2 regions of the Spirosoma flavus genome follow, and region 2 is predicted to be linked to the other one. Evidence: riboswitches for the same ligand, from Rfam matches in the RefSeq annotation. Region 2 holds a riboswitch; the other holds the start of a gene.
What was found. Region 2 has a riboswitch for cobalamin ahead of ACYVF1_RS00420 (TonB-dependent receptor plug domain-containing protein). Riboswitches for the same ligand answer to the same signal wherever they lie in the genome.
Positions count from the first base shown of each region.

Region 1 (4,972 bases), on a different contig from region 2:
AGCGGTGTAAGCCGCGCGCGACTCACTACTCCGGAAGGGAATGGCAATCTGCTGATTCTGCGTAAAGCCCAGCGGTTTATCACGCAGGTAGTGCATCTGTTTCTGAATGATAAACGAGGCCAGTACCAGACCAACCGATACCATAAACTGAAATACGACCAACCCACGACGTAACGCTACGGCCGACAGCGAATTGCTAAACTTACCTTTTAACACCTTCGCCGGGTCAAATAATGACAGATAAAAAGCCGGATAACTGCCTGCTAATAAACCCGTCAGCAAGGCCATTCCCAATAAAGCAAATAGAACCTGTGACTCAAGCAATTCGCTAACCAACAGGGCCTTACCGGTGAGTTGATTAAACATCGGCAAGAATAAAACACCCAGCGCCAGCGCAATCAGAAATGCCAGGAACGTAAGTATGATTGATTCGCCCAGAAACTGCCACACAAGCGCCCCCTGCTGCGCCCCCATTACCTTCCGAACACCCACTTCGGCTGCCCGTTTGGCCGAACGCGCCGTTGCTAGGTTCATGAAATTAATGCAGGCAATCAGCAGGGTAAATAGGGCAATCGATCCCAGTATATAGAGGTAGGTAACGCTATTGGTCGGCGTAACCACCGACTGGAAATTTGGGTACAGATGCAGATCGGGAACGGGCACTAGAAACAACTGCCGATCGAAACCCACTGATTTGAGGTCAGCGCGAGCGTATTTTTCGATAAAGGAGGGCAGCTTCAGGGTTAATGCCTGGGGGTCGGTATTGGGTAGTAGCCGCAGATACGTCAGAAACATATTGTTATTGGCAAAATCCGGATGCCCTTCGCGCAGGTAGTTTCCCATTTCGCCTGCGGCAAGGGGAATAAAAAACCGAGCGTCGATATGCGAATTGGTTCTGGTGTTTTGGTACACCCCCGTCACTTTAAATTCTTCGCCCATACCCGCTTCACCCCCGATCCGAACGAACCGGCCCAACGCCGACGTCGTGCCAAACAACTTAGCCGCCACCGCATCTGACAATACGACCGAATGCGGGTCTGTCAGGGAGGTTCGGGGATCGCCTTCGGTAAAGGCATAGGTAAACAAATCGAAGAAGGTTGAATCGACCTGATAGCCTTTCGTTTCGTAAAAAGACTGCAACGGCTTTCCCGGCTCACGCACCTGGAGCAACGACTTTTCATCGGCGATGTATAAGCGAGTCATCTGCGCGATCTCTGGATATTCAGCTTTGAGTGCTGGCCCATAAGGCGCAGACGCCATCGAAAACTCCTGTCCCGTATTCTGGCCAATTGTCGCCCGTGACCCCACCAAATACAAGTTCTTGGCATGTTGGTGGTACATATCGAACGACAATTCACTACGTATGTACAGCATCAAAAGCAGGCAGCAGGTCATGCCCAGGGCCAGCCCAAATACGTTGATGGAAGAGAATGATTTGCTTTTAATCATGTTGCGCCAGGCAACTTTGACATAATTGAGTAACATCGTCGAGCTAAGGGGATTGGGTTGGGAATAATCATTCGTCTGTTGGGTACTAGACAAGGCGAAAGGGCGAATCAACCGCAGAACCGCCCATGCATACCGCCAGTGGGCGTCCCGTACACCGACGGTCTTCACCCAGTACGTGTACATTTCGAGCAGATCGCCCTGCAACTCATCTTCCAGGCCAGGTGGACTGAACTGGGTCAACAGCCAGTTGGCCCAGCGGGGTGGCCTTGGATTTTGTTTTTCATCATCCGTTAAGCGCCCCATAGCTGTAAAACGGGGGTAGGAATTTGCTGCCACAGCTGGTTGCGCAGATGCCGACACTCGATCAGCGCACGCTGACCGGCCGTCGTGAGGGTGAACAGGCGTTTTTGGCGACCTCCCCGCTCGGCAGTAGCACCACCCATCATTGACGAAACTAAACCCTTCTCCTGAAGCCGTTGCAGGGTGGTATGGACCGTAGGGAAGCTGATGCTACGGGCCATCTGTTGGTCAATTGTTTGAGTAATCAAGGCGCAATAAGCCTGCTCTTGTAGAGCGGCCACTGTCAGTAAGACAACTTCCTCTAGCTCCCCTAAAAAGGCTCTTTTCATAGCGAAAAAGGATTGAAATCGCCGTTATATCTTCTTTCGTCAGCTTAGTACTATTAATATAGACTTTGTCGTACAAATACTCGGCCAAACTCTTTATCTAGGCTTGTACTCATTTCCAAAGCTGTTTTGTGGAATTAATAGCTACAATTTTGTCCAAAAATGGACAATTAATGTACTATAGCGGACAGCTCATTGATTGTTTATCTGGTGGTGAATTGTTTCTGGAAGTGCAAGCGCTTTCATCTAGAAATCCTTTGTCTCATGAATCGCTCCCAGTTGAGATAAAGTAGGTTTTATAAGTCAGCACGTAAAAGGGATGGAAATCGATTTTCATTCCAACTATTGTCGTACACTGGGAATCTTTTAGGCAAAGATCAACGATATGAGAGCCAGATTATTCCTACTTGTAAGCTTATTGTTGAGCATAGGCTCTTGTCAAACAAAAGAGGCCCTTGCCCCCCGCTGCGCTAGTGCTGGAGCTTTAGTTAAACAGGTTAAAAATACCAGCGGTGTGGTTTATTACGATTCCGCTCAAAGCAGCTACTTTATTCGGGTCCCCAATAGCTTTGATTCCCATGATCTGGGTTACACTTGTAACTTAGCTACTGACTTTCAAAAACCAGGTTTGAAAGTCAACTTCAGCGGTACTTATTACCAGAGTGATAAGCAACTTGGCTTTGTCGCAGGTGACAAGAATTACTATTTATTCCTTCTTTCCATTCAAGAACAATAATGCGTTCATCCAGCGTGAGATGAAGGTTCTCAGAAAAGGCTCCTACATGAGACGAGAGAGTATATAAAAATCGGCCGTTTGGCGAGATAAACAAGTTATGGACTAAAAGTTAACATTATAGGAGTTTTTGTTCTCGCTCATGACAAAGGTACTATGGGTGCTTCCAATGCTGGTCACCGAGCCAAGTTTATTGAACACAAAGTCCTGATAGTGTTTCATATCTCTCGCATAAACCTTCAATAGAAAGTCAAAATCTCCTGAAATATTATAACATTCAACTACTTCCTTCAGCCCAACAATGTCGGTCACAAACTCATGACCTATATGCTTATCGTGCTGTTTCAGCTTGATATTACAAAAAATGATTAATCCATAGCCCAGCTTCTCGGCATCTACTAAGGCGATGTATTTTTTAATGTAACCGCTTAGCTCCAATCGCTTTACTCGTTCAAAAACCGGCGTATGCGTTAGATTCACCCGATCGGCTAACTCTTTAATAGTCAATTTTGAATTTTCTGCCAGTAATTCGAGTAACTGTCTGTCTATTTCATCCAGTTTTTCCATAGGATAATTATCTGTTGGTAATGAAATATATCCTTCTAAAAGAATAATTATCTATTAATGAAACGAAAATAGATAATTATTCTAAAATAACCGAATTAAATTAGATATTGAATCTTGATTTATAGCTTTGTATGGAATTTTAATCCCCTTACAGGCTTAAAATAATCGTTCTTTTCTATAGCAACTGGAATAGGTTTTCGATGAAAGTCGGAATGTAGAGGGAATCGTGTGAAAATCACGAACTGTCGCGCAACTGTAAGTAACGTACCCTCTGTCGTCTCATGCATGTCCACTGACTGATTTAGAGTTGGGAAGGACGGACGCCAGGTTACAAGTCAGGATATCTGCCTATATCAGCTGGATAATGTTTTCGCGGAATAAAACACGTAGTCTGACCTTTTTACCTGAACAGCTATACAAATGGCTGCCACTGTATCTGTGTGTCCTTCCCGGAGCCGCTGTCTCGTTTAGCAAAGCACGTTCAACTGTTCTTTACCAAACAAGTAACGATAATGCGAACTCAGAACCTGGGCTACCCTCGGATTGGTGGACAACGACAACTCAAAAAAGCCTCTGAACAGTATTGGGTAGGCAAAATCGACCTGACGGCCTTAAACCAGGTGGCCCAAACCATTAAGCAGGAAAACTGGCAAACCCAACTGGAGGCGGGTATCGATCTGATCCCCTGCAATGATTTTAGTTTTTATGATCAGACACTGGATATGAGCCTGTTGCTGGGGGTTATTCCTCAACGGTATGCATCACTTTCAGCTAAAGTAGACGAGAAGGGGATCGCTGATCTGTATTTCGCGATGGCTCGTGGCTACCAGAAAGAAGGGCTGGATCTGACGGCCATGGAAATGACGAAGTGGCTGGATACGAATTACCATTATATCGTTCCCGAATTTACGACCGATCAGGAATTCACCATTTTCCACGGAAACGTATTTGACGAATACAACACAGCAAAACAATCCCTAGGCTCCAAGGCCAAGCCTGTGCTGGTGGGGCCCATCAGTTACCTACTGCTGGGTAAAGAAAAAGAGCCAGGTTTCGAACGCGTTGATCTGATCAGTAAACTGATTCCGGTATATATCGAAATTATTAACCGGCTGAAAGAATCAGGGGCTCAGTGGATTCAGTTGGATGAACCTTTCTTGGCGCTTGATCTGTCGAAAAAAGAGAAGGACGCGTTTAACGATGCTTATCGTACGCTGGCTGACCAAGTGAGTGGCGTTAACCTGCTAGTTGCCACATACTTTGAAGGCCTACTGGATAATACGGCTTTAGCTGTGAACCTACCCGTTCAGGCCTTACATATTGATCTGGTTCGCGCCCCTAAGCAACTAGATGAAGTGCTGGCCTTGATTCCTCAACAGCTTCAGCTTTCATTGGGTGTTATTGACGGACGTAACGTCTGGAAAAACGAATACGAGAGATCATTGAGCCTGATTAATAAGGCCGTTGAAAAATTAGGTATTGATCGTGTGATTGTGGCACCATCCTGCTCGTTGCTACATAGTCCGATTGACCTTGACGGGGAAACTGCACTGGACCCAGACATTAAAAATTGGATGGCCTTTGCCAAACAAAAACT
Region 1 is NZ_BAAGZL010000008.1:231,178-236,149, reverse strand. Features, by position in the region: gene ACYVF1_RS29625 (ABC transporter permease) at 1-1,752, opposite strand, end outside; gene ACYVF1_RS29620 (PadR family transcriptional regulator) at 1,740-2,078, opposite strand; gene ACYVF1_RS29615 (hypothetical protein) at 2,461-2,811, shown strand; gene ACYVF1_RS29610 (Lrp/AsnC family transcriptional regulator) at 2,914-3,375, opposite strand; cobalamin riboswitch at 3,550-3,741, shown strand; gene metE (5-methyltetrahydropteroyltriglutamate--homocysteine S-methyltransferase) at 3,888-4,972, shown strand, end outside.
Region 1: linked by a shared signal. The riboswitch ahead of metE (5-methyltetrahydropteroyltriglutamate--homocysteine S-methyltransferase) and the one ahead of ACYVF1_RS00420 (TonB-dependent receptor plug domain-containing protein) in region 2 are both predicted to bind cobalamin.

Region 2 (4,972 bases):
ACGTCCTGCGCATACGTATCATACACCCGTTCCTGCGACGCCCGCGTGTAAGCATATCCCGTCCGCAAACCCGCCTGCCAGCCATTTCGTGCATAAGTCAACGTAGTCGTGAATTCCAGCCCGCGTGCCACGACCAGTTGCAGATTTTCGACATGGTAGTTTTTAGCCGGGTTCCAGTATGCCCAATCATCGACGCGATTATGGTACGCGGTGGCCTCGGCAGTTAATTTTAGTTGATCGGAGAACGTAGCAGTTGCAGCCAAGCCACCTTCTATGTTCATACCACGTTCCGGTCGCTGGTCAGGATTGCCCAGTACGAGCCAGTATCGCTCATTCAACGTAGGAACGCGATAGCTATAACCAATTGAACCTTTGGCAATTACATTCCAGATGCTATGTTGAATCAGTTTATATTCTACACCCAGTGAAGGGGTCAAAGGCGGGTTGAAGCGTGTAACAAACGCCTGCCGAACATTAGCCGATACCAGCCAGCGATTGGTCTGGAGACGTAGCAACGCGTATAAATCCTGTCGATTTTCGGTAATTAATCCGCCACCATAGCCATCCGTTCGCGTGCGATAATGCGACCATTCTCCACCAACGCGCAGATTTAGATTGACGGATTGATGGCCCGGCCAAAGATTAAATTCCCGTTCGACACGACCAATAAACCGGTCCGTTTCGGTATGACTTGGGTTTGAGAAATCTTCTTTGGCGTAATCAATCAGATCGCGAATCCAGCCCAGTCGAATGCTCAGCTGATTGGCTTCATACGTAGTAAGAAAACGAGCCGATTGCGTGCGGGTACGTTCGCGCGCAATGGTGTCCTGCGGGGCGATAATTAGGTCATTATCAGTCAGCCACGCATTGACTGAAATCTGTTTCCCGCTTTTGTGGCGAAAGAATAAATCCTGAACCAGCCCGCGTTGCGCCGTTGTCGATGGTTCGACGAAATAGCCGCTACGTTCCTGGTAAGGATATTTATTGTTGAGCTGATGCCGATATCCAAACGTTCGTCCAGAAAGCTGCCAGTTTTCGCCCAGTTTGGCACCATACCGAATCCCCAATTGCGTCTGGTAATTCTGAAACGACGCCAGTTGCTGACCTAACGTAACACTGAATTTCTGTTTCCAGTTAGGCGCACTGCTCAACAAAACGCTCCCCCCTACAGCATCAGAGCCTACTACGCATCCACCCGCCCCATACTGCACCGATAATCGGTCGAAACCAGCTACGGGAAGTGTTGAAAAATCGGTTTGCCCCAGGTTCGGCTGGTTGATGTTGATGCCATTCCAGAGTACAGCCGTGTGGTTCGCCGATGTACCGCGAAACGAAACCGTTGCCAACTGGCCAGAGCCGTAATTTTTGAAAGCCAATGGCGTATTGAACGTCAGTAGATCAGTCAGTGAGCCAAACTGAAACTGGAGCAACGTAGTAGAATCGATACGTTGAAGTTTCTGCCCGGCAATGAACCGTTCGGGCGCAATGGCACGTACCGTCACCGCCGACAGCGACACCACCGAACTCGTCCGCAACGTATCGTTTTGCGCCACGCTACGTTGCCCGGCTCCTAAACCGACAAACAGGCCCAATACCCACCACCGAAGGGCTTGCATTTCACAGTTGATGTTAAAAAGTGTGTCGAAACCAGTTGGTTTCTATCGACACGCGGTTGAGATGTTTCCTCCGAACAGCAGAACAGCGGATGATCGTCGGCAGGTCTCCTGACTCATCACATCGGTCCGGGCCTTCCCGCACTGATAATCAGCACAGTGACCATGTAGAGAGAACCGAAGTTGTAATGTAGGATGTAAGATATATGGTGTATAATGTATGATGGCTAAACCTATCGCCGTCTATCATATATTATACATCATACTTCATACATTATTCATTACAAAATGATTTACAGTTGCGGGGACAGCGCTGGGGTTGCACCAACTTCCCTTTTAAGCCTTGAAAGCCATCTCGAAATGACATCAGGCACCGAAAACTAAGCGCAAAGGTAGCGTTATTTGCAGAATATCTTAACAATCTGATTTATGAATCCATCGCTCTGGTCGCTACGTGGTCAACGCGCGCTTGTTACGGGCGGCACTAAAGGTATCGGCGAAGCCATTGTTTCTCAGTTCCTTGAGCTGGGAGCATCTGTGTTTATCGTCGCTCGCGACAATACATTACTTCAGCAGAAATTAGCGGAATACCGAGAACAAGGCCATACCGTGGAAGGCATAGCTGCCGACGTGAGTCAGCCGAACGTAGCGGCTCAGGTTATCGAAGCTGTTACTAATACGTGGGGAAATCTCGACATTCTGGTGAACAACGCCGGTACGAACATTCGCAAACCCACCGCCGATTACAGTTCCGCTGATTATGACGTAGTACTGAACACCAACCTACGCTCGGCTTACGAAATGACGCAGGCTGCTTATCCGCTCCTAAAATCGTCGGATACGGGTGGGCGGGTTATTTTTGTTTCGTCGGTGTCGGGATTGGCAAGTACGAGCAGTGGATCGCTTTACGGCATGACTAAAGCCGCGCTGGTGCAACTGACTCGAAATCTGGCAGTAGAATGGGCTGGCGATGGTATCCGGGTCAATTCGGTAGCGCCCTGGTACATCAAAACGCCCCTGGCCTCGCCGGTGCTGAACAATCCGGAGAAACTGGCGGGTATTCTCAAACGAACACCCATGAACCGCGTTGGCGAACCGGAAGAAGTCGCATCGGTAGTTTCATTCCTGAGTATGCCCGCTTCGGGTTACGTCACCGGCCAAACAATTGCCGTTGATGGCGGTTTGATGGCGTGGGCGTTTTAAGCGTTAGAAGTTATAAAGCACCGTTTTTATCGTTTAGACCGACTGACGGAATGATAAAAACGGTGCTAAAATAAGTGAACGCTTACACGCCGGCCACCATCGCCTTCATTTTGGCCATCGCGGTTTGCGTGACGGTTGCGGCATCCTGTGCGTAGTAGTTTTTATTGAATACTTCCAGCGACAGAATAATAGGCTGGTCGGTGCGCTTGATGATCTTGAGCGTTTCCTTGATTGGCGCGATGCCGTCGCCGGGAAAAACACGGTCGGCATCGGTGATTTTTTCGCGAGGAAAATCCTTTGTGTAATCGTTGACGTGGAAGATTTCCATCGCCGGTTTACCGACCAGTTTTAAACTTTCAACCGGCGTGCCGCCTTTGTAGAGGTGATAAATATCGAGCAGTACCCGCGCCGATGGATGTTTGCTTTCGATGGCCACAAACATAACTTCGCTCAGCTTGCTCAGATTTGGCGAAAAGCCCCACAATTCCAATTGGGGTACGACGCCCGTTTTGTCGCCTATTTCCAGAATGGCCCGGTAGCGTTCGGCAGCCTGGTATAAGTCTACTTTAGCGCTTCCCGGCGTTTGCGCCCCGATGGGGGGCGTAGCCACACGTTTACAACCAACTTCCGCCAACATTTCCATTTCGCGCTTCATCTGGTCGAGACCTTTCGTGCGGGTAGCTTCATCGTCTACAATCCAGGGCGCAAATCCGATAGCGTTTTCCACTTTGATACCCGTGTCAGACAGCACTTTACGCGCATCGGCGGCCGTAGCACCCGATTTCAGGTACGTTTGCAGGGTTTCAATCCATATCTCCACCGAACGAAAACCCGCTTTAGATGCCACTTCCAGTTCTTTCACAAAGCCAAGTTTATGACCCCGAATCGTGCTCATATTCAGGCACAAAGTAAATGGAGCGGCAGCAGTTGGGTTAGCTGAGGGCAAAGCCGACGTTGACGTAAGTGATGCACCAGCGGTGACCGTCAGGGCGGTTAGGGCTTGGCGACGGGTTACGGATTGAGCCATAAAGCAGGACGAATAATAGCGAAAGCGATTTTCCCCAACAGTGAGGAGGTTATTGATTTACGCAGACAAAAACCAAAAATCTGGCTAAACTACTGCTTCAAAGCAAGGGATCGTTCACCTGCGTATCGAACACGCCCGTCAGTACGCGCCCGTTACGTTTCACCTGTACCCAAATCCGGTAATGCCCCGCCCGAGGAAACGCATACGGAAACTCAACCATGTTATTGACTTTCATCGCATGATCCATACCGGGCATTGCGGCCGCCAATAACTTATTTTTTTCGGTTTCAGGCAGCGTTTTCAGCTTCTGTACGTAGGCGTCGATGCTGTCGCGGAATTGAACGGCGTTGGGGTAATGAAACGTCCGCGACGTATCGGCAATCCGTCCCACCATTGATCCTTCGGCCGCCATCGAATACGTACCGACGGGGTGAAGATGGATATATACCGACCCGTCAGAACGTAGTATGGCGGCATGGCCGGGCATTCCCAGATACGGTTCCAGTGCAGCCGCTTTGCCCTTTGCATCAGCAACGGCGAATTTCAGCGTATAGAGTTTGCCTGATTCCAGTATTTGACTCGGTTTATCCATCCAGAGCATCGTTGACCCATCTTCCAACGTAACGCTGGCCCCGGGTTTCCCGCAAACCACCATGTCGTTATCAAGATGCGGTACGTTTACGGCATTGGCTTTCACGCCCATCGGTTCGGTAACGAGCCAGCTATCGTCTGGGTCGGAAGGCTTGGCGTTGGCAGCTGCTTCGGCGCTGATCTTCAAAAACGGTACGTCGATGGTGTCGGTTAATGTTTCGGTGAAGCCGCTCCGGTATACGACATCTGAATAAACCAGGTATTTCCCTCCCGGCAGCATTGTTGGCAAAGAAGCATCATAATTTAACGTATCGCGCCGGTTTGGGTGCAAGTGCGCGAATGCATCTAACCCCGGTATCCGCACTACAAACGTATGCATCAGCTTTCCGTGATCGGGCAGCAGGTAGCTGAAAAGCCGTTTTTGCTGATTGCCCGCTTTGGCTGTATCGAACTGAATAGTGAGCTGCCGTTGGGCATCAGCGATACGCACCGACGTATTGATTCGAGCTGGCTTATAAAGTTGTTCGCTCTTATATTC
Region 2 is NZ_BAAGZL010000001.1:110,093-115,064, reverse strand. Features, by position in the region: gene ACYVF1_RS00420 (TonB-dependent receptor plug domain-containing protein) at 1-1,616, opposite strand, end outside; cobalamin riboswitch at 1,698-2,006, opposite strand; gene ACYVF1_RS00415 (SDR family oxidoreductase) at 2,043-2,816, shown strand; gene ACYVF1_RS00410 (sugar phosphate isomerase/epimerase family protein) at 2,899-3,843, opposite strand; gene ACYVF1_RS00405 (hypothetical protein) at 3,941-4,972, opposite strand, start outside.